DNA from 3 places in the Shimwellia blattae DSM 4481 genome. Region 1 is predicted to be linked to each of the others. Evidence: predicted binding sites of a transcription regulator. Region 1 holds the regulator's gene; each other region holds the start of a gene.
The links. Region 1 encodes PurR, which represses purine synthesis genes. Its sites were predicted from a motif close to CANGCAAACGTTTGCNTG; they were not measured.
Positions count from the first base shown of each region.

Region 1 (7,815 bases):
GCGTTCGAAGGGAAAACCCTTGAAGAGATCATCCGCAGCGCTGAAGGCGGTGTCTTTAACAACGCCGCACAAGTCTGGAACCACACCTTCTACTGGAACTGCCTGGCGCCAAATGCAGGCGGTGAGCCGAAAGGTGCGCTGCTCAGCGCGATTAACGCCGCGTTTGGTGACTTCGCCAGCTTTAAACAGCAGTTTACAGATGCCGCGACCAAAAACTTCGGCTCCGGCTGGACCTGGCTGGTAAAACGCCCGGATGGCTCACTGGCTATCGTGTCTACCTCTAACGCCGGTACTCCGCTGACTACCGATGCCACCCCGCTGCTGACCGTAGACGTCTGGGAGCACGCGTACTATATCGACTACCGCAACGCGCGTGCCGGCTACCTGGATCACTTCTGGGCGCTGGTTAACTGGGATTTCGTGGCGAAAAACCTCGCTGCCTGAGTCTGACCGGCTGACAGCAAAACGGAGAGCCTGGGCTCTCCGTTTTTATTTGCCTGAGTGGCACTTATTCCGCTTCACATACCGGCTGCGCACCGGGCCGGGCGGCCATCACTACCAGTAACAACCCGGCAGCGGCAATCATCGCCCCGGCAACCGGCACCATGCTGTAACCCAGCCCGCCGGAAATCACCGCCCCGCCTGCGGCGGCCCCCAGCGCATTACCCAGATTAAAAGCCCCAATATTCACCGAAGAGGACAACCCGGGCGCTTCACTGGCAACGCGCATCACGCGCATCTGCAACGGTGGCACTACCGCAAAGGTTGCCGCCCCCCAGATAACCATCGCCACGGCGGCCCCGACTTCACTGCGCGCCAGCCACGGGATCGCCAGCATGATAACCATCAGCAGCAGCAGGAAGCCTTTCAGCGTTCCGGTTACCGAACGATCCGCCAGCCGCCCGCCAAGATAGTTCCCGAGGGAGAAGCCAACACCGATCAGCACCAGCATCGCAGTAACAAACCCGGCAGAGGCGTGGGTAATGGTCCCCAGCACCGGCGCGATATAGGTATAGAGGGTAAACATCGCCCCGGCCCCCAGTACCGTGGTCAGTAACGCGCTGAGCACCTGCGGGCGCATCAGTACAGCCAGCTCACTTTTCACATCCGGCCGCTGCCCGGCACCACCGGCAGGCAGGGAGAGGTAAAGGCTTAACATCGCCACCAGCCCCAGCCCTGCGGTCGCCAGAAACGACATGCGCCAGCCAATCACATTCCCCATCCAGGTGGCCGCCGGGACCCCGCCAATATTGGCAATCGTCAGCCCCATAAACATGGTGGCAACCGCACTGGCCTGCTTCTCTTTTGCCACCAGGCTTGCCGCCACCACAGACCCCAGACCAAAGAATGCCCCGTGGTTCAGGCTGGTGATTATTCTGGACACCATCAGCGTGGCGTAGCCGGGCGACAGCGCCGACAACACATTACCAAGGGTGAAGATAGCCATCAGCAACAGCAGGGCATTACGCCTGCCGCGCTGGGCCAGCAGCAGTGTCATCAGCGGTGCACCCACCATAACCCCGATGGCATAAGCGCTGATAAGCATACCCGCCGTAGGGATAGACACCCCAACGCCCTGGGCGATGACCGGTAACAGCCCCATGGGGGAAAACTCAGTGGTGCCGATACCAAAAGCGCCAATAGCCAGCGCCAGAAGTGGAAAATTAATTTTCATGAATAACTCCGGTCAGGGGGAGACAGCCATTGCCGGACAGCAACGCTCGCCGTGAAAACCCCGGATAGACAGTGATAAATCCCAGATGTTAAAAAACTGTTCAGCATCATCTCAGCAGATGACCTGAAGAAAAAGCCGCATTTATGGAAAAGAGTATTGCTCAGTCAGGAAAAATCCGGTGCGGGTGTTGCGCAAAACCGCCAGGAAGCGCGGCACCTGTTACCGGTGTGCCGCGGCCTGTTGCGCAATTTAGTGCAGAATAGCGGTGAATGCTGCGGCGACAATCAGCCCCAGTGCGACCACCGTCGTCACTAATGCGTATCTCAGCTCTGTGCTCATCTCTTGCTCCTTTTGCTCCCCGGGGGGAGACGGGTGAGTTATTTATCGCGGTAATCGTTAAAAATATTACCTGATTTTTCACTAAACTGCATTTTCCCTCTTCCCCTTTTAGCCAGGATCGTCCACAATCCCCCGCTAATTTATGACGAACTATCTATTTACGCCCTTTCGCATTTTTGCGTTGACTTCCCCGGCCCGGCCCAACCAGAGAGTTGCGGCATCCGCTAAGGAAACGCAAACGATTACCCGGCTACTTTTCAACGGGTCAGGACAGGGGCCGGAGTAATACTTCATGGCGACAATTAAAGATGTGGCGAAACGCGCAAACGTTTCCACCACAACCGTATCACATGTGATTAACAAAACCCGGTTTGTTGCGGAAGAGACACGCAACGCGGTATGGGCAGCCATTAAAGAGCTACATTACTCACCCAGCGCCGTCGCCCGTAGCCTGAAGGTGAATCACACGAAATCGATCGGTCTGCTGGCCACCAGCAGTGAAGCGCCCTACTTTGCTGAGATCATTGAAGCGGTAGAAAAAAACTGTTTTGCCCGCGGCTATACGCTGATCCTCGGCAACGCCTGGAATAACCAGGAAAAACAGCGCGCCTATTTGTCCATGATGGCTCAGAAACGGGTCGATGGCCTGATGGTTATGTGTTCAGAATATCCCCAGTCACTGCTCGCCATGCTGGAGGAGTATCGCCATATTCCGATGGTGGTCATGGACTGGGGCGAAGCCAAAGCCGATTTTACCGACTCCGTGATTGATAACGCCTTCCAGGGCGGTTATATCGCCGGGCGCTATCTGATTGAGCGCGGCCACCGGGAGATCGGGGTTATTCCCGGGCCCCTGGAGCGCAATACCGGGGCCGGCAGGCTGGCCGGGTTCCGTAAAGCCCTGGAAGAGGCGCTGATCACCCTGCCGGAACACTGGATTGTCCAGGGCGACTTTGAGCCGGAGTCCGGCTACCGGGCCATGCAGCAGTTGCTGGCCTCATCCCAGCGCCCGACGGCGGTTTTCTGTGGCGGCGACGCTATGGCCATGGGGGCTATCTGTGCCGCGGATGAAATGGGCCTGCGCGTGCCGCAGGATATTTCAGTGATCGGGTACGATAATATCCGCCACTCCCGCTACTTTACCCCGGCGCTGACCACGGTCCACCAGCCGAAAGATTCCCTGGGGGAGACGGCCTTTAATATGCTGCTCGATCGCATCATTAATAAGCGCGAAGACTCCAGAACCATCGAGGTGCACCCCCGTCTGGTGGAGCGCCGTTCAGTGGCCGATGGCCCGTTCCTCGATTATCGCCGTTAATCCCCCGTCGGTGCCGGTTCTTCCGGCACCCGCAGCCACTCCTGATTCAGGGTGGCGCTGTCCCCCAGATACTCCAGCAGCCAGCTCAGGGCCGGTGACGACTCCTGTTGTTGCCAGGTGAGGCAGCAGGCCGCATCCGGGAAGGGATTTTCCAGCGTCAGTATCCGCCACTCCCCGCTGTTCACCCGGGGGGCGGCAATATGCTCCGGGACCATACCAATACATAACCCGTCACTGATACAGGCCACCCCGGCGGCCCAGTCCGGCGCCACCAGCCGCCGCTGGTTATCCAGCAGCCAGGTGGTGCGTTTGGGCAGGGAGCGGGAGGTATCTTCCAGCACCAGTGAAGGCCAGTTGCGCAGGGTGTCGTCCCCCAGGCGCGTGGTGACCTGGGCCAGCGGGTGGTGGCTGGCGACCACACAGTGCCAGCGCAGCATACCCATATCCCGGAAGGCATAGCGCCCCCCCACGGGGATGGCCCGGGTCGCGCCAATGGCCGCCTCAACCCGGCCATCTGCCAGCGCATCCCATACCCCGTTAAACACCTCCAGAGAGACCAGCAGCTCCACATCAGGAAAGTGGCGGTAGAAATCACACACCAGCTGGCTGGTGCGCGCCGGGCGGACAATGTTATCCACCGCAATCGCCAGCTGACCACGCCAGCCGTTGGCTATCTGCTGGCACTGCTGGCGGGTGGCAATCATTTTTTTGATAACGCCGCGCCCTTCCTGCAGGAAATAGCGCCCCGCAGGGGTGAGTTCCACATCCCGGTGGCGGCGAATAAACAGCGGCACGGCCAGCCACTCTTCCAGTTGCCGGACCGTATAACTGATGGCCGAAGGCACCCGGTGCAGCTCCTGAGCAGCTGCGCTAAAGCTGCCATTACGGGCGACTGCATCCACCACTTCCAGCGCGTATTCTGACCACATAATTTGCCTTGAAAATTTTTGAATGGAGCTGGCAAATATTAGCGTTTCACAAGCCGGGTTGCACTCCTTACACTCCGGGCGACTGAAAATAATTCGACCGAAGAGTGTGCTATGCAACCATCAAAAGGATTTCTGGCCTGGCTGGCCGGCCTGAGCGTGCTGGGCTTTCTGGCTACCGATATGTACCTGCCTGCGTTTTCCGCCATGCAGCAATACCTGGGCACCAGCGCGGCGGCCATCAGCACCAGTCTGAGTGTGTTTCTTGCCGGTTTTGCCATCGCCCAGCTGATGTGGGGCCCCCTGTCTGACCACTTCGGGCGCAAACCGGTGCTGATTCTGGGGCTTGGGATCTTCGCCCTTGGCTGCCTCGGCATGCTGTGGGTTGAAGATGCCCGGCTGATGCTGGGGCTGCGGTTTATTCAGGCCGTGGGCGTGTGCGCAGCCACCGTCAGCTGGCAGGCCCTGGTGGCCGACAGCTATCCCCCCCAGAAAGCCAACCAGGTCTTCGCCACCATTATGCCGCTGGTGGGGCTCTCCCCGGCGCTGGCCCCCCTGCTGGGAAGCTGGATCCTGAACCACTTCGCATGGCAGGGAATATTCGCCCTGTTACTGGCCATTACCCTGTTGCTGATGATCCCGGCCCTGGGCCTGGCACCGGGCCGGAGCGGCCAGAAGAGCGCCTCTGACGCCCCGGTGCGCTTTTCAACTCTGCTGGCCAGTGCCATCTGGCGCGGTAACGTACTGATTTATGCCGCCTGTTCAGCCAGCTTTTTTGCCTGGCTGACCGGCTCACCTTTTATTCTGCACGACATGGGCTACAGCCCGGCGGTAACCGGCCTGAGCTACGTGCCGCAAACCATCGCGTTTTTAATAGGGGGATACGGTTGCAAAGCGCTGCTGATGCGCCACCCGCCACAGCGCCTGCTCCCGGCGTTACTGGGGGTTTATACCTGTAGTGTACTGGGCGTGTTTGCCGTGGCGCTGAGCGGCCAGGCCACCCTGACGCTGCTGCTGGTGCCCTTTTGCATTATGGCGATGGCCAATGGCGCCATCTACCCGATAGCGGTAGCGGCAGCGCTGCTGCCCTTCCCGCAGGCCGCAGGCCGGGCGGCGGCATTGCAGAACACCCTGCAACTGGGGTTGTGCTTCTTCGCCAGTATGCTGGTCTCCTGGCTGGTGGCAACCCCGCTACTGACCACCACCAGCGTGATGCTCGGTACGGTGCCTCTGGCGCTGGGTGGCTATCTGATAAGCAAAAAACGCAGCCCGCAAATTATGCAGGTTAATTAAATGAAAAATAGCATGTTTTTCAGCTTAGTCTGCTAACAATTTTCGGTTGAATCACCCAAAAAGCAGGCATATACTGTTTTACTATTACATCAGAAATATCATAAATTCTTTACAACTCAACGGGAGCGGACTCTCCCGTTTTTTTGCGATGGATCGTAGCCTTTCGAGGGGGAGTGTTCCTTTCTCTGTTCAACGTCGGATTCCAGGCGCACGGATTTTCCCGTGAAATTTCTCGCACCCAGGAATTAGCGTCTACGCTTTTCTGAGGTTCTAATCACAACAAAGGTGATGGAGAAGCTATGAGTTCATCGTGTATAGAAGAAGCAAGTGTAACAGACAACGAATGGTATCGTTTGGCCCATGAAATGCTCGGCAGAGCCGGTATTGAGATCAATGGCCGCGCCGCCTGCGATATTCAGGTCAAAAACCCGGATTTTTATAAGCGGGTATTCCAGGAAGGTTCGCTGGGTCTTGGCGAAAGTTATATGGACGGCTGGTGGGAGTGTGAAAGGCTCGATATCTTTTTCACCCGCATCCTGCGTGCCGGGCTGGAAGATCAGATCCCTCAGCACCTGAAAGATACACTGCGTATCCTCAGCGCACGCCTTTTTAACCTCCAGTCCCGTAAACGTGCCTGGATAGTTGGTAAAGAGCATTACGATCTCGGTAACGACCTGTTCCACCGGATGCTCGATCCTTATATGCAGTATTCCTGCGCATACTGGAAAGATGCCGACACCCTGGAGGCCGCACAGCAGGCCAAACTGAAGCTGATTTGCGACAAACTGCAGCTGAAACCGGGCCTGAAAATGCTGGATATCGGCTGCGGCTGGGGCGGGCTGGCTGAGTTCGCCGCCCGTCACTATGGTGTCACCGTCCACGGGGTGACTATCTCCGCAGAACAGCAAAAAATGGCGCAGGATCGCTGCAAAGATCTCGATGTGACCATCCTTTTGCAGGACTATCGCGACCTTGACGACCAGTATGACCGTATTGTTTCGGTCGGGATGTTCGAACACGTAGGGCCGAAAAACTACAATACCTACTTTGAAGTTGCCGATCGCAATCTGAAGCCAGATGGTCTGTTCCTGCTGCACACAATCGGTTCGAAAAAAACGGACAATAATGTCGACCCGTGGATCAATAAATATATTTTCCCCAATGGTTGCCTGCCTTCCGTGCGCCAGATTGCCGACGCCAGCGAAAAACATTTCGTGATGGAAGACTGGCACAACTTTGGCCAGGATTACGACACCACGCTGATGGCGTGGAATGAACGTTTCCTCGCCAGCTGGCCGGAAATTGCCGACAACTACAGCGAACGTTTCAGAAGAATGTTTACCTACTATCTGAACGCCTGTGCCGGGGCATTCCGCGCCCGGGATATCCAGCTCTGGCAGGTTTTATTCTCCAGAGGTGTGGAAAACGGTCTGCGCGTTGCCCGCTAATCATAAAAAACCCCGGATTCCCGGGGTTTTTTATTTATGCGCAGAATACTCAGACAGACGGAGCCTGAGCATCATTCAGGCCACGGGTGGCCAGCACCCGCTCAACCGTATCAACAATCGCCTGAGTTTGCGGATCAATTTCAATATTCACCCGCTGACCAATGCGCCGCTCACCCAGGGTGGTGCGCTGCAGGGTTTCCGGGATCAGGTGGACACAGAATTTGGTGGCGGTCACCTCCCCCACTGTCAGGCTGATCCCGTCGATACCGATATACCCTTTATGCAGGATGTATTTCATTAATTCCGGATGCTGTACCCGGAACCAGACCTGGCGGTTATTTTCCGAGGCGAGAATTTTGGTTATTTCCGCGGTGGTCATAACATGGCCAGACATTAAATGCCCGCCAATCTCATCGTTAAATTTCGCCGCGCGCTCCACATTGACTTTATCCCCTGGCTGAATTTCACCCAGGTTAGTGATCCGCAGCGTTTCTTTCATCAGGTCAAAACTTACCCGGTCACCGTTTATTTCGGTCACTGTCAGGCAGCATCCGTTATGCGCAACGGACGCCCCGGTCTCCAGCCCGGGTAACATGGCATCCGGCAGTTCCACCACATGGGTACGAAAGTTTGGTTTTTCTTCAATTGACACCACGCGGGCCATGCCCTGGACGATACCGGTAAACATAATGAGCTCCTGGTTTATGATAATGCTGCAGCCTGCGCTGCATAACGGTATACCGGTGAGTATACCGCGATCCGGCCCCGGGCCAGACACCAAAGACAGCACAATAACAGTTGGCAAAAAAGGTTGCC
Region 1 covers NC_017910.1:2,347,356-2,355,170, forward strand. Annotated here, with positions in the region: gene sodB (superoxide dismutase [Fe]) at 1-444, shown strand, start outside; gene EBL_RS11075 (MFS transporter) at 509-1,675, opposite strand; gene cydH (cytochrome bd-I oxidase subunit CydH) at 1,925-2,014, opposite strand; gene purR (HTH-type transcriptional repressor PurR) at 2,307-3,332, shown strand; gene punR (DNA-binding transcriptional activator PunR) at 3,329-4,261, opposite strand; gene punC (purine nucleoside transporter PunC) at 4,373-5,551, shown strand; gene cfa (cyclopropane fatty acyl phospholipid synthase) at 5,851-6,999, shown strand; gene EBL_RS11105 (riboflavin synthase) at 7,049-7,687, opposite strand.

Region 2 (7,815 bases), 2.0 Mb from region 1:
CGTGGCGCATCCCCACCCGGTCATAGTAGGGCACTTTGCGGATCTCAAAGCAGGCTTTGCGCCCGTCCGGATAATCCAGCCACTGCTCGTAAGTCAGCGATACGTTGTGGCGAAAGACTTTTTCATCGGTCTCGATAACTTTCGCCGCCGTCTCTTCAGAGTAGACATCGCTGGGTTTCAGGCCAATGAGCTGTTTTTCACTCTTCCCGGTCAGCAGCTCCATCGCCCGGTTACAGCCGGAGAAATACTGCCCTTCATTACGGTAGAACACCAGGTCCGGAGAGGCATCCAGAAAGGAGCGCAGAAAAGAGGATTGTTGCTCCAGCTGGACCTGGGTCTGGGCGCGCTCCTGCATTTCGATTTGCAGTTGCTCAAGGGTGGAATGGCGCTCCGCCTCGGCTTTTTCGCGATCGGCAATTTCCTGATTCAGCTGGGTAATGTTGTCTTTGAGCTGAACATTGAGCTTAAGATCGCGCTCGCGCATCTCTTCGAGCTTCTCCACCAGCCGCGACAGGCGCCGCCGGGACTCTTCCAGCTGTTCCACCACCACCGAGAGGAAATACACCGCCCAGGGGGTAATAAGTAACCCGAAGAAGATAGAGCGAATAACATCAATACTTTCTATCTCGCCACTCAGCAGCATGGTCACCGCCATCTGCACTGCCATTGCGAGAATAACTAAAGCCAGAGCCAGCAGTAATGAAAAGCGGACCAGGCCCAGCTTCATCATTAAATCAACGTAATATTGCGCCAGTAAACGGATTTGCTTCATGGAAGAGTCCTTCGCTGAGTATCCGTTCAATCATACCGGAAAACCGGCGAAATACTCAGATTTCAGAAGATTGCGGACACTGCCACGGCGTGCCGAGGGCCGAGCCCTGGACACCGTGCTGGTGCATCCAGCGATCCAGCTCGACCATCCCGGTCCAGCGATTCTCACACCATAACGGGGCCAGCAGCGTCGGGCGCCGGGCGCTGGCAGAAATCCGGTGGTAGATAATGTCCGGTGGGGTATGGCGGATCATCTCCCCGGCAATGCGCACGTAATCATCCAGTGCGATCCCCGCCAGGCGGCCAGCCTGCCAGGCTTTCGCCATGGTGCTGCCGGTCACAATATGCAGCGGGTGCAGTTTAATGCCGTCGACCCCGGTCTCCACCACCCGGTTCAGCGTATCAAGGCATTCGGCGTCGCTTTCCCCGGGCAGGCCGACGATCAGGTGGCTGCACACTTTCAGCCCCCGGGCCCGCGCGCGCGCGGTGGTTTGCTGGTAACAGGCGAAATCATGACCCCGGTTAATACGGTGCAGGGTTTTATCCTGAGCACTCTGTAGCCCCAGCTCCAGCCACACTTCGTAGCCTTCATTGCGGTAATCACTGAGCAGATCCAGCACGCTGTCCGGTACACAATCCGGGCGAGTCCCGACACACAGCCCGACCACGCTGGCCTGGGCGACAGCCTGCTGATACATAGAACGCAGCACCTGCACTTCAGCCCAGGTGCTGGTATAGGCCTGAAAATAGGCCAGGTAGCGTTTTGCGCGGTTTACCCGCCGGGCCTGGTCAGCCAGCTGGTCGGCAATGGAGCGATACTGCTGGGCTTCATCGGCAAATGAGGCCACATTACAGAACGTGCAGCCGCCCCGCCCGATGGTGCCATCCCGGTTGGGGCAGCTGAACCCACCGTGAAGGGTTAATTTATGCACCTTTTGCCCGTAGCGGCGCGATAAATCACCACCAAACATATTGACTAATTTCTGTAACTGCATAATCTGAAAGACCGGCCCGTAAAAAGGGGCTTAGCCTGCCATTTTCTGCTCATTCTGGCGATGACCTGGATCAACCGCCGGGAGCACCACATCTTTTGAATAACCATTCACAATTAACGCCGTTTTAATCACCACGGCGCGGATAACTTTTCCTTATGCTGCTGGCCGCTATTTAAAAATTATTCTCCTGGTTGAAAAACAGGGTAATAACTGGCTCTGAAGCGACATACCAATATATTGTGCTGGATAGTTATCAGTGAATAGCACGCTGTGGTAATGATTTTGCCAGATATTAGTGAGACAGATCACATTACATTCCCGGTCCCCGGGGAGTTCACTGCTCACCACATATGATTTTTCATGTTTATAATCAATATATTAAACGACTTTTTAATCAACAAGCAGGCCATATGGCTGCCATTTGACCTGACTGCAGATTATCGCTAATTTGGGAATCCGCTGGAAGCATTGTCGACGGGGATTCAAACCGTCATATTTATGCAGTAATTGCGATTCCCTCTGGAGCAAGTCCTCACTACTTGTGAATCCGCTGCGCAGGTCTTCAGGAGAGCGAACAAGGCACGAAGTCTCGTGCGCATCTGTCGCGGCTCTCTTTGCGCGCCTGCCGCAAACGGTGTCGGGGATCCACAGAGCCTGGGGAGGTTCACTGATATGTTGTACGATAAATCCCTTGAGAGGGATAACTGTGGTTTCGGCCTGATCGCCCACATAGAAGGCGAACCCAGCCACAAAGTAGTGCGTACCGCGATCCATGCACTGGCGCGTATGCAACACCGTGGCGCTATCCTTGCGGATGGCAAAACTGGGGACGGCTGCGGTCTGCTGTTACAAAAACCGGATCGCTTCTTCCACGTTGTGGCCGAAGAGCGCGGCTGGCGTTTAGCCAAAAACTACGCAGTCGGCATGCTGTTCTTAAGCCAGGATGACGAAAAAGCCGCGGCCAGCCGCCGTATTGTTGAGGAAGAGCTACAGCGGGAAACCCTGTCGATTGTTGGCTGGCGCGATGTGCCGACCAATCAGGACGTACTCGGGGAAATCGCCCTCTCCTCTCTGCCGCGCATTGAGCAGATTTTTGTGAACGCCCCCGCAGGCTGGCGCCCGCGCGATATGGAGCGCCGTCTGTTTATCGCCCGCCGTCGCATTGAAAAACGCATCCAGGAGCAGGACAAAGATTTCTACATTTGTAGCCTGTCCAACCTGGTCAATATTTATAAAGGTCTGTGTATGCCGGCAGATCTGCCGCGCTTCTACCTGGATCTTGCGGATTTGCGCCTGGAGTCCGCCATTTGTCTGTTTCACCAGCGCTTCTCCACCAATACCGTACCGCGCTGGCCGCTGGCCCAGCCGTTCCGTTATCTGGCCCACAATGGTGAGATCAACACCATCACCGGTAACCGCCAGTGGGCCCGGGCCCGTACCTATAAATTCCAGACCCCGCTGATCCCGGATCTCCAGGCGGCGGCGCCGTTTGTGAATGAGACCGGCTCCGATTCCAGCTCCCTGGACAATATGCTGGAGCTGCTGCTGGCCGGCGGGATGGATATCATCCGCGCCATGCGCCTGCTGGTGCCGCCCGCCTGGCAGAATAACCCGGATATGGATCCGGACCTGCGCGCCTTTTTTGACTTTAACTCCATGCATATGGAGCCCTGGGATGGCCCGGCCGGTATCGTCATGTCTGACGGGCGCTTCGCCGCCTGTAACCTCGACCGTAACGGCCTGCGCCCGGCGCGCTACGTGATAACCAAAGATAAGCTGATCACCTGCGCCTCTGAAGTGGGGATCTGGGACTACCAGCCGGACGAAGTGCTGGAAAAAGGCCGCGTCGGCCCCGGCGAGCTGATGGTTATCGACACCCGTAGCGGCCGTATCCTGCACTCCGCCGAGACCGACCACGATCTGAAAAGCCGCCACCCGTACAAAGCGTGGATGGAGAAAAATGTCCGCCGCCTGGTGCCTTTTGAAGATCTGCCCGACGAGCAAGTCGGCACCCGGGAAATGGACGACGATCTGCTGGCCAGCTACCAGAAGCAGTTTAACTACAGCAACGAAGAGCTGGATCAGGTGATCCGCGTGCTGGGTGAAAACGGCCAGGAAGCGGTGGGCTCCATGGGGGATGACACGCCGTTTGCGGTGCTCTCCAGCCAGCCGCGCATTATTTATGACTACTTCCGCCAGCAGTTTGCCCAGGTGACTAACCCGCCTATCGATCCGCTGCGTGAAGCTCACGTCATGTCGCTTGCCACCAGCATTGGCCGGGAGATGAACGTCTTCTGTGAAGCGGAAGGCCAGGCCCACCGGCTGAGCTTTAAATCACCGATTCTGCTCTATTCCGACTTCCGCCAGCTGACCACCCTGAAAGAGAGCCACTACCAGGCCGATACGCTGGACATCACCTTTGATGCCACAGAAACCACCCTGGAAGAGACCCTCACGGCCCTGTGCAACAAAGCCGAGCAGATGGTGCGCGGCGGCACAGTGCTGCTGGTGCTTTCCGACCGGAATATCGCCAGAGACCGGCTGCCGGTCCCGGCCCCAATGGCGGTCGGCGCCATTCAGAGCCGCCTGGTGGAGCAGAGCCTGCGCTGCGATGCCAACATCATTGTTGAAACCGCCAGCGCCCGCGATCCGCACCACTTCGCGGTACTGCTGGGCTTTGGCGCCACGGCGATTTACCCCTATCTGGCCTATGAGACCCTGGCCCGCCTGGTCGACAGCCGCACCATCGACAAGCCCTACCGCACGGTGATGCTCAACTACCGCAACGGGATCAATAAGGGCCTGTACAAGATCATGTCCAAAATGGGCATCTCTACTGTGGCCTCTTACCGCTGCTCCAAACTGTTTGAAGCCGTCGGCCTGCATGATGATGTGGCGCAGCGCTGCTTCCAGGGGGTGGTGAGCCGTATCGGCGGCGCTAACTTCTCTGATTTCCAGCAGGATCTGCTGAACCTGTCAAAACGCGCCTGGCTGGTACGCAAGCCTCTGGAGCAAGGGGGGCTGCTGAAATATGTCCACGGTGGTGAATACCACGCCTACAACCCGGACGTGGTACGCACCCTGCAACAGGCAGTACAGAGCGGTGATTACCAGGACTATCAGCACTATGCCCGGCTGGTCAACGAGCGGCCAGTCGCCACCCTGCGCGATATGCTGAGCATCACCCCGAAGGGTGACGCCATCAGCATTGACAGTGTCGAGCCCGCCAGTGAGCTGTTTAAGCGCTTTGACACGGCGGCCATGTCCATTGGCGCCCTGAGCCCGGAGGCCCACGAATCCCTGGCCGAGGCCATGAACGCCCTGGGCGGCAATTCAAACTCCGGCGAAGGCGGCGAAGATCCGGCCCGCTACGGCACCAGCAAAGTCTCCCGCATTAAGCAGGTGGCTTCCGGTCGCTTCGGGGTGACCCCGGCGTACCTGGTCAGTGCCGATGTTATCCAGATCAAAGTGGCCCAGGGGGCCAAACCCGGCGAAGGCGGCCAGTTACCGGGGGATAAAGTCACCCCGTATATTGCCCGACTGCGCTATTCGGTGCCGGGCGTGACGCTTATCTCCCCGCCGCCGCACCACGATATTTACTCCATTGAGGATCTGGCCCAGCTGATTTTCGATCTTAAACAGGTCAACCCGCAGGCGATGATCTCGGTAAAACTGGTTTCCGAGCCCGGGGTCGGCACCATCGCCACCGGGGTGGCGAAAGCCTATGCGGACCTTATCACCATCGCCGGTTACGACGGTGGCACCGGGGCCAGCCCGCTCACCTCGGTAAAATATGCCGGGTGCCCCTGGGAGCTTGGCCTGGTGGAAACCCAGCAGGCGCTGGTGGCCAACGGCCTGCGCCATAAGATTCGCCTGCAGGTAGACGGCGGCCTGAAGACCGGCGTCGACATTATTAAAGCGGCGATCCTCGGGGCGGAGAGCTTCGGCTTCGGCACCGGCCCGATGGTGGCGCTGGGTTGTAAATACCTACGTATTTGCCACCTCAACAACTGTGCGACCGGTGTGGCAACCCAGGACGAAAAACTGCGCAAGAACCACTACCACGGCCTGCCGTTCAAAGTGACCAACTACTTTGAGTTTATCGCCCGGGAAACCCGCGAGCTGATGGCCCAACTGGGGGTGACCCGTCTGGTGGATCTGATTGGCCGCACGGATCTGCTCACCCGGCTGGAAGGGCTGAGCGCCAAACAACAAAAACTGGATCTGCACCGCCTGCTGGAGACTGCAGAACCGCACCCGGGTAAAGCCCTGTACTGCACCGAACATAACCCGCCGTTTGATAACGGTGAGCTCAATGCCCGGCTGCTGAAACAGGCTCAGCCGTTTGTGGATGAGAAGCAAAGCAAAACCTTCTGGTTTGATATCCGCAATACGGACCGCTCTGTAGGGGCGAGCCTGTCCGGATATATCGCCCGGCATCATGGCGATCAGGGGCTGGCCTCTGATCCCATTAAAGCCCACTTCAGCGGCACAGCCGGGCAGAGCTTCGGGGTGTGGAACGCCGGTGGGGTAGAACTGCACCTGACAGGCGATGCCAACGACTATGTGGGCAAGGGCATGGCGGGCGGCGTGATTTCAGTTCGCCCGCCGGTGGGCTCTGCCTTCCGTAGCCACGAGGCGAGCATTATCGGTAACACCTGCCTGTACGGGGCCACCGGTGGCCGCCTGTATGCCGCAGGCCGCGCCGGTGAGCGCTTCGGGGTGCGTAACTCCGGGGCCATCACCGTGGTGGAAGGCATTGGCGATAACGGCTGCGAATATATGACCGGCGGTATTGTCTGTGTCCTGGGCAAAACCGGGGTGAACTTCGGGGCCGGTATGACCGGTGGTTTCGCCTATGTGCTGGACGAAGACGGGGAGTTTCGCAAACGCGTCAACCCGGAGCTGGTCGAGGTGCTGAATGTTGACGACCTGGCCATCCACGAGGAGCACTTACGCGGGCTTATCACCGAACACGTCCATCTGACCGGCTCCCAGCGCGGGGAGGAGATCCTTGCTAACTGGCCAGCCTTTGCCGCGAAGTTCGCGCTGGTTAAACCGAAGTCCAGTGATGTGAAGGCATTGCTGGGTCACCGTAGTCGTTCCGCAGCAGAGCTGCGGGTGCAGGCGCAGTAAGAGGTAGCGATGAGCCAGAACGTATATCAATTTATCGACTTGCAGCGTGTTGATCCGCCGAAAAAGCCGCTCAGGATCCGCAAAATTGAATTTGTAGAGATCTACGAACCTTTTTCCGAAAACCAGGCCCAGGCCCAGGCAGACCGCTGCCTCTCCTGTGGCAACCCTTATTGCGAATGGAAGTGCCCGGTACATAACTACATCCCGAACTGGCTGAAGCTGGCCAATGAAGGGCGCATTATTGAAGCGGCAGAGCTCTCCCACCAGACCAATACCCTGCCGGAAGTGTGTGGCCGGGTGTGCCCGCAGGATCGCCTGTGTGAGGGCTCCTGCACTCTGAATGATGAGTTCGGCGCGGTCACCATCGGCAATATTGAGCGCTATATCAACGATAAAGCCTTCGAAATGGGCTGGCGCCCGGATCTGACCGGCGTTAAGCAGACCGGCAAGCGGGTGGCGATTATCGGTGCGGGCCCGGCGGGGCTTGCCTGTGCCGATGTCTTAACCCGTAACGGGGTTAAAGCGGTGGTCTACGATCGCCACCCGGAGATAGGCGGGCTGCTGACCTTCGGTATTCCGGCATTCAAGCTGGACAAGAGCGTGATGACCCGTCGCCGGGAAGTGTTCACCGGTATGGGGATTGAGTTTCGCCTCAATACCGACGTGGGCACCGATATCACCCTTGAGGCCCTGCTGAGTGAATACGATGCGGTATTCCTCGGGGTGGGGACATATCAGTCCATGCGTGGTGACCTGGAAAATGAAGACGCGCCGGGGGTTTACGACGCCCTGCCGTTCCTGATTGCCAATACCCGGCAGCTGATGGGCTTTCCTGACGCGCCAGACGCCCCCTACACCAGTATGGAGGGGAAACGCGTGGTGGTGCTGGGTGGCGGGGATACGGCCATGGACT
Region 2 covers NC_017910.1:375,926-383,740, reverse strand. Annotated here, with positions in the region: gene arcB (aerobic respiration two-component sensor histidine kinase ArcB) at 1-772, opposite strand, end outside; gene mnmL (tRNA modification radical SAM protein MnmL/YtqA) at 828-1,766, opposite strand; gene gltB (glutamate synthase large subunit) at 2,439-6,902, shown strand; gene EBL_RS01760 (glutamate synthase small subunit) at 6,912-7,815, shown strand, end outside.
Region 2: gltB (glutamate synthase large subunit) is a predicted target of PurR. The motif match lies at 2,391-2,408, and genes of this name have one in related genera.

Region 3 (7,815 bases), 2.0 Mb from region 1:
GCCACCGGTGATATGGCCCACGCCCGCACGGATGACAAAGGCCACACGGCCCTGATGACCTGCCAGCACGCGATACAGCTGGGAAAATTTGCCGGGCATAACGCCATGGCCAGCCTGCTGGGCTGCCCGGCGCTGGCGTATCGCCAGGAAAATTACGTGACCTGCCTCGATCTCGGGGCCTGGGGCGCGGTGTATACGGAAGGCTGGGATTCGCAGGTGAAAGCCGTTGCCCGGGAAGGGAAGAAGATTAAGCGCACCATCACCCATGAGCTTATCTACCCACCGGCAGCAGACCGTGAGGCGGCATTCGCCTTGGCGGATCCGCTGGCGAAGTTTGTTTAGGAAGGTCTCTGTAAGAACACCCCCCGCATGGGCGGGGGGCGGGTAATCAGAAGGGGTAACGGGCAGGGTTACGCGTCTTCTTCATCTTTTAGCGGCACAATCAGCATATCAACGTGTACGGTGTTGATAAGCTGGCGGGCGGAGGACATCAGCTTGCTCCAGAAGTCCTGATGATGGCCGCAAACCACTAAGTCCATATCGTATTTCTTAATAGCGTCAACCAGCACCTGGCCCAGATCGCCGCTACCGCTTAAGGTCTCGGTCACCGGGTAGCCTGCGGCGGTACACAGATCGTTCAGCGCCTGGTGGGTCTCTTCAGAGATGCGTTTTTGCATATCGCCCAGATTGACATCGATAAGCCCGGTGTACAGATCTGAGTAATTTACATCAACGTGGATCAGGGAAATTTTGGCATTGTACGGACGGGCCATAGAAACGGCTTTTTCGACCAGGACATTGCTCTCCGGGGAGAGGTCAACAGCGATAAGAATATGTTTATAAGCCATAGTGTTACTCCTTCCATAAGACGTCGATGACTTGAGGCGCCGGATAGTTTGCATGGTCCGGGCTATCTGCTCGCCCGCGTGCGCATACTACATACGCGGGAGTGATTGTTGTGTAACTCACTCAGTAACGGCAAACATACTAACTCAAAATACGCATTTATTTGTACTTCTGTCGCGGGTTATCGCATTTCACGCGGCGATTAACTGCGCTTGCCGCGCCTGTGGCCTGGTACTAAGAAAAAACGCTGAACTTTACTGATGTTGCTTATGGATGTGGTAAAAAAATTAGCGGATCTCCTACACTATTTAATAAGCCGACTGAAGAAAGAAATGTGACGCAGGTCGACTTTTCCAGTGCTCATGGTAATGAGCGTGCTGGGAGTGTGGTCTTTCCGTTGTAGTGGCGCGGTAAACGCCGGGGAGGGGTTATGATCAGTACCATAGCGCTGTTTTGGGCTTTATGCGCAGTATGTGTGGTGAATATGGCACGTTATTTTTCATCGTTGCGGGCGTTGCTGGTGGTGCTGCGCGGTTGTGATCCGCTGTTGTACCAGTATGTGGACGGGGGCGGGTTTTTTACCTCCCACGGGCAGCCGGGCAAGCAGATGCGGCTGGTGCGCTATATCTATATTCAGGGCTACCTGGATCACCACGATGAAGAGTTCATTCGCCGCTGTGAGCGGGTGCGCCGTCAGTTTTTGCTGACCAGCGCACTGTGCGGGCTGGTTGTGGTCAGCCTGGTGGCGCTGATTATCTGGCACTGACGCCCTGCGGGCGCGTTAATTATCAAAAAAAAACGGGCCTGTAATGGCCCGTTTTTTGTGACTGGTGTGCGGTCAGATTAACTGCAGCGACAACCAGTACAGCACCCCGGAAAGCAGAATGGAGGCCGGCAGGGTAAATACCCAGGCCATCAGAATGCTTTTCACGGTTTTGCTCTGCAGGCCGCTGCCGTCTACCAGCATGGTCCCCGCCACCGAGGAGGAGAGCACATGGGTAGTGGAAACGGGCATCCCGGTATAACTGGCCACGCCGATAGAGATAGCGGCAGTGACCTGCGCGGCCATCCCCTGGGCATAGGTCATGCCTTTCTTACCGATTTTCTCACCGATGGTGGTCGCCACGCGGCGCCAGCCAATCATGGTGCCGACACCCAGCGCCACCGCAACGGCCATGATTATCCAGATAGGTGCATATTCCACCGTAGACAACATATCGCTGCGCAGCTGTTTCAGGTAGCGGTTATCGCTGACAGAGGTTTCCGGCAGACCGGCGACTTTCTCTGTGGTGTCCGCTACGCAAAGCAGCAGACGGCGCATATGACCACGCTCTTCCGGTGACAAGTCTGAATAGCTTTTCAGGTTGTTGAGAATCGCTTTTGCCCGCTCCAGCGCCAGCACAGCGCGGCTGGCGTCACAGTGGAACTCCGGCCTTGCGGTGCCCGCTTCTGGTGCCGGGATATTGGGGGTCATATCGATAACGTGCTTCAGCGATTCGCTGTGCAGGTTAAAGTAGTTCTCTACGTTGTTGACCGCATCACGGGTATGGGCGATGTCATAACCGGTCGCGTTCATATTGACCACGAACCCGGCAGGCGCCACGCCAATCAGTACCAGCATCACCAGACCAATGCCTTTCTGACCATCGTTAGCACCGTGGGAGAAGCTCACCCCGATGGCGGAAACGATAAGTGCGATACGGGTCCAGAATGGCGGCTTTTTCTTGCCGTCTTTCTTTTCACGCTCTGCGGGGGTCAGGTGGACACGGCGGCGTTTTTTGGTGCCGCTCCAGTAGCGACGCAGCAGGAAAATCATCCCCCCTGCGATAACCAGACCCACAATCGGCGAGATGATCAGCGAGGCAAAAATGCCCAGCACTTTCGGGATATTCAGCGCATCAACTACTGAGCTGCCCGTCATCAGCGCATTGGTCAGGCCGATACCGATAATCGCGCCAATAAGCGTATGTGAGCTGGAGGCCGGAAGCCCCAGATACCAGGTGCCAAGGTTCCAGATAATGGCGGCAAACAGCATGGAGAACACCATTGCCAGGCCATGGGCGGAACCGATATTCAGCAAGAGATCTGTTGGCAGCATATGCACAATGGCATAGGCCACACTCAACCCGCCGAATAACACGCCGAGGAAGTTAAACACCGCAGCCATCATCACGGCCAGTTGCGAACGCATCGCGCGGGTATAGATAACCGTAGCTACGGCGTTTGCCGTGTCGTGGAAGCCGTTAATGGCTTCGTAGAACAGAACAAACAGCAGTGCCAGTATGAGTAATAGCCCGGTATGGTATTCCAGGCCGGCAAACAGATGTAGCATAGACGTTAAGCCATTTTGAGGACATGAACGCGGCGCATTATCAGGGACTTTAGCGACGCGGGCAAAGTGAAATATAGACTTTTTTTGACATAACATCGGTTGCTGTTACGTTCTGAAATGATTTATCTACATATATTCATAGGGTTATCGCCAGAATATTCTTATTGCGCTGGTGCGACCACTGAGAAAACTTTACAATTCGCCCCCCTGTTTTTAAGAGGTTATTGTGGAAAAGTTTGATGCCATTATTATCGGCGCGGGTGCTGCCGGTCTGTTTTGCGCCGCTCAGGCCGCGCAGGCGGGCAAACGCGTGCTGGTTGTGGACAACGGCAAAAAGCCAGGCCGGAAGATCCTGATGTCGGGGGGCGGGCGGTGTAATTTCACCAATTTGTATATTGAGCCCGGCGCCTACCTGAGCGCGAACCCCCATTTTTGTAAGTCCGCCCTGGCCCGCTATACCCAGTGGGATTTTATTGATCTGGTTAACCAGTACCAGATTGCCTGGCATGAAAAGACCCTCGGCCAGCTGTTTTGTGATGATTCTGCCCAGCAGATTGTCGATATGCTGCTCAGTGAGTGCGAGAAGGGCGGCGTGACCCTGCGCCTGCGTAGCGAGATCCTGAGTGTGGAAAAAGACGACCAGGGCTTCAGCCTGGCGCTGAACGGTGCGCAGGTACAGGCACCGAATCTGGTGGTGGCCTCTGGCGGGCTGTCGATGCCGGGGCTGGGCGCTTCGCCGCTGGGGTATAAAATTGCGCAGCAGTTTGGCCTGCAGGTGTTACCCACCCGGGCCGGGCTGGTGCCTTTTACCCTCCATAAACCGCTGCTTGAGGTCCTGCAACCGCTTTCCGGTGTTTCAGTACCGGTCACGGTGACCGCCGCAGACGGCACCCTGTTTCGCGAACAGCAGCTGTTTACCCACCGGGGGTTATCCGGCCCGGTGATGCTGCAAATTTCCAGCTACTGGCAGCCCGGTGAATTTCTGACGGTCAATTTACTGCCCGACTGCGACCTGGCGGCCTTCCTTGATGAGCAGCGTGAGCAGCGCCCGAACCAGAGCCTGCGCAATAGCCTGGCGACCCTGCTGCCAAAGCGGCTGGTCGAAGCGCTGGTCACCCTGGGTAAGGTGCCGGATATTACGCTAAAACAGCTTAACAGCCGCCAGCAGGCGGAGCTGGTGGCCGGGTTGCAGGCGTGGCAAATTCAGCCGAACGGCACTGAAGGCTACCGCACCGCGGAAGTGACCCTGGGCGGGGTAGATACGAATCAGCTCTCTTCGCGCACCATGGAGGCCCGTGAGGTCAAAGGGCTCTATTTTATTGGCGAAGTGGTGGATGTCACCGGCTGGCTGGGGGGCTATAACTTCCAGTGGGCCTGGAGCTCGGCCTGGGCCTGTGCTCAGGCGCTGGCGGCGCAGGCATAAACTTTTCCGGCATGCGGCCCCTTGCGGTGCAAGAGGCCGTGGATCTGGTGTGATTATTTCACATCCAGGGTGCTGATAATGTTTTCTGCTTCGCTCTGGGCTTTTTGCTGATCGTCTGCCGGCAGGGTTATCTGCATGGTCAGCAGTTTGCCGTCAACTTTACCGATGATAACGGAAGACCAGGCGGTCTGCCCTTTGGCGGAGATGATGCTGTCCAGCTGCTGTAAGTCGTGGCCGTTAACCTGGATGGCTTTGTTCGCCACCACCTGCAACTGCGGGTCGCGGTTGCGCTGCTGTGCCTGCAGGCGGTCTGCCAGGACATTCAGCGGCTCATCACTGGTGTCGCCCACAATCACGATAACCGCTTTCTGGCCGGTGGTATCGGAATAGACATGCATATTATTGGTCTGGGTGCCCAGCTTACCGCTCTGATCAGACATCCCTGCCGGTAATGAGAAGGCCAGTTTGCCATCCAGCAGAGAAATGTTTTGCCCTGCTGCGTTACTCTGTGCTGCACTGTCTGGTGTGGCTGAGTTACTGTCGCTGTTGTCGCAGGCGGCCAGTCCGAATACCAGCAGACCGATACCGACGTATTTTACCAGGTTACGCATTACTGATTCCTTCTCTGTTTAACGGCCCTAGCGGCCATCGCGCCATATTATCATAAGATTGCTAAGTTGCTCTTAACCCGCACGTAATGGCCGGGTTTCGGACTTTTCCGCCACTCTTTTTAATAGCATATTCAGCAGTACGCCATACATCGGCAGGAAGAACAGAATGCTGATAAACACCTTAAAGCTGTAGTCCACGGCGGCAATTTCCACCCAGTGTGTCGCCATAAAGGGATCCGGGCTGCGCCAGAAGGCAATAAAGAAGAACGAGGCCGTATCACTGACATTGCCTAAAAATGTGGAGGCCACCGGAGCCAGCCACCAGTGGCGGCTCTGGCGCAGGCGGTTAAAGACGTGGATATCCAGAATCTGCCCGAGGGCGTAGGCCATAAAGCTGGCGCAGGCGATACGGGCCACAAACAGATTAAACTGCCCCAGCGCCGCCAGCCCCTGCCACTGGCCCATATAAAACAGGGCCGAGATCCCGTAAGAGACGACCAGCGCCGGGATCATCACCGACCAGATAATCCGCCGCGCCAGCGGCGCACCGAAGATCCGTACCGTCAGGTCTGTGGCAAGGAAGATAAACGGAAAGCTGAACGCACCCCAGGTGGTGTGAAACCCGAAGATATTCACCGGCAGCTGTACCAGATAGTTACTGGAGATAATCACCAGCAGATGAAATAGCGATAGCCAGACAAGCGCCTTGCGGTGCTGGCGCAGTGAAGCGGAAAACGACATATTGTGACCTTTTTATTGGCTGGGGTGAGGGAACCCATAACACACACGGCCGGAACCTACCGGCAATGGTTCGAAAACCGCCGCATGATACTGCTTTAGCCTGGTGATGCAATGGTTAATTTTAACGCAATCGTTCACGTATCTTGCGCGCTTTGCGCCACGGCGTAAAATAAGGCCGTTTTTTCGACTGTCTGAGAATACTATGAGTGATTTGTTTGCCGGCTCTGACCATACCCTTGATGCCCAGGGGCTGCGCTGCCCGGAACCGGTGATGATGGTGCGCAAAACCGTGCGTAAGATGTCCGTTGGCGAGACGCTGCTGATTGTGGCGGACGACCCGGCGACAACCCGCGATATTCCGGGGTTCTGCCGGTTTATGGAGCATGAGCTGCTGGCCCAGCAGACCGACGCACTGCCCTACCGCTATCTGCTGCGTAAAAGTAATTAAGCCTTTTGTTTCCCCCCGGCAGGCCTGCCGGGGGGCTACCCTTCGTTAGTTTTTCCCGCGGCGCAATAAGCGCAGGGCGTTGGCTGTGACCAGCGCCGTGGCGCCCGAATCCGCCAGTACCGCCATCCATAACCCGGTGACCCCCAGCAGGGTGGTGACCAGAAACAGCGCCTTTAACCCCAGCGCCACGCCGATATTCTGGCGAATATTGCTGTGGGTGGCCCGGGCCAGGCGGATCAGCGCCGGAAGCTCTGCCAGGCTGTTGCGGGTCAGCGCCGCGTCTGCCGTTTCGAGGGCCACATCGCTCCCGCTGCCCATGGCAATCCCGATGGTGGCGGTTTTCATGGCCGGGGCGTCGTTGATCCCGTCGCCCACCATGGCCAGCGGGGCCTGCTGGTTGAGGGCCCGCACGGCGGTGACTTTATCCTCCGGCAGCAGGCCGGCCCGGAACTCAATACCCAGCTCACCGGCGATGGCCGCCGCTGCCCGGGGGTTATCCCCGGTGAGCATAATGCCCTCAATACCCAGCGCCTTAAGCTGCGCTATGGCCTGGCGGGCGTCTTCACGCAGTGTATCGCTCAGGCCAATAATGCCCTGGAGCTGGTTATCCGCCAGCGCCACAATCACCGTTTGCCCGCCGGATTCCAGGGTGGCTATCTCCCGGGGCCAGTCGCCACTGAGTGCCTCCCGGGGGGCGCGGGCGGGGGCACACAGGGTGATGTTCTGCCCGTTAATGACCGCCTCGATACCGACACCCGCCCGGGTGGTCTGGGATGTGGCCCGGCTGACCTCCAGCCCGCGGGCCTGTGCTTCACGCATAATGGCCTGGCCCAGGGGGTGGCTGGTGCCCTGTTCGGCGCTGGCGGCCAGGGCCAGTAACTGCGCCTCACTCAGGGTGCCGTGGGTGACAATGGCGCTCACCCGGGGCTGGCCCCGGGTAAGGGTGCCGGTCTTATCAAAGGCCATCTGCTGCACCTGGCGCAGCCGCTCCAGCGCCACGCCGCCTTTAAGCAGGGCCCCCCGGCGCGATGCGGCCGCCAGGCCCGAAGTGATGGCCGCCGGGGTGGAGATAACCAGCGCACAGGGGCAGCCGATAAGCAGCAGGGTCAGCCCTTTGTAGATCCACGGCTCCCACAACTGGCCCATCAGCAGCGGCGGGATCACCGCCACCAGCAGCGCCAGGGCCATAATGGCCGGGGTATAAACCCGGCTGAAGCGGTCAATAAAGCGCTCAATGGGCGCCCGGCGGCTGTCTGCCTCTTCAATCATTCTGAGAATGCGATCGATGGCGCTCTCTCCCGGGCGGGAGGTGACCCGCAGCGAGACCAGCCGGTCAACGCTGGTGCAGCCCGCGGAGACAGGATCGCCGTTCTGATGCTCCACCGGCACCGACTCACCGGTAATGGCGCTTTCG
Region 3 covers NC_017910.1:193,935-201,749, forward strand. Annotated here, with positions in the region: gene EBL_RS00815 (NAD(P)/FAD-dependent oxidoreductase) at 1-342, shown strand, start outside; gene uspA (universal stress protein UspA) at 411-848, opposite strand; gene uspB (universal stress protein UspB) at 1,277-1,612, shown strand; gene pitA (inorganic phosphate transporter PitA) at 1,685-3,178, opposite strand; gene EBL_RS00835 (BaiN/RdsA family NAD(P)/FAD-dependent oxidoreductase) at 3,405-4,601, shown strand; gene EBL_RS00840 (DcrB family lipoprotein) at 4,655-5,212, opposite strand; gene EBL_RS00845 (7-cyano-7-deazaguanine/7-aminomethyl-7-deazaguanine transporter) at 5,285-5,953, opposite strand; gene tusA (sulfurtransferase TusA) at 6,156-6,401, shown strand; gene EBL_RS00855 (zinc/cadmium/mercury/lead-transporting ATPase) at 6,447-7,815, opposite strand, start outside.
Region 3: tusA (sulfurtransferase TusA) is a predicted target of PurR. The motif match lies at 6,077-6,094, and genes of this name have one in related genera.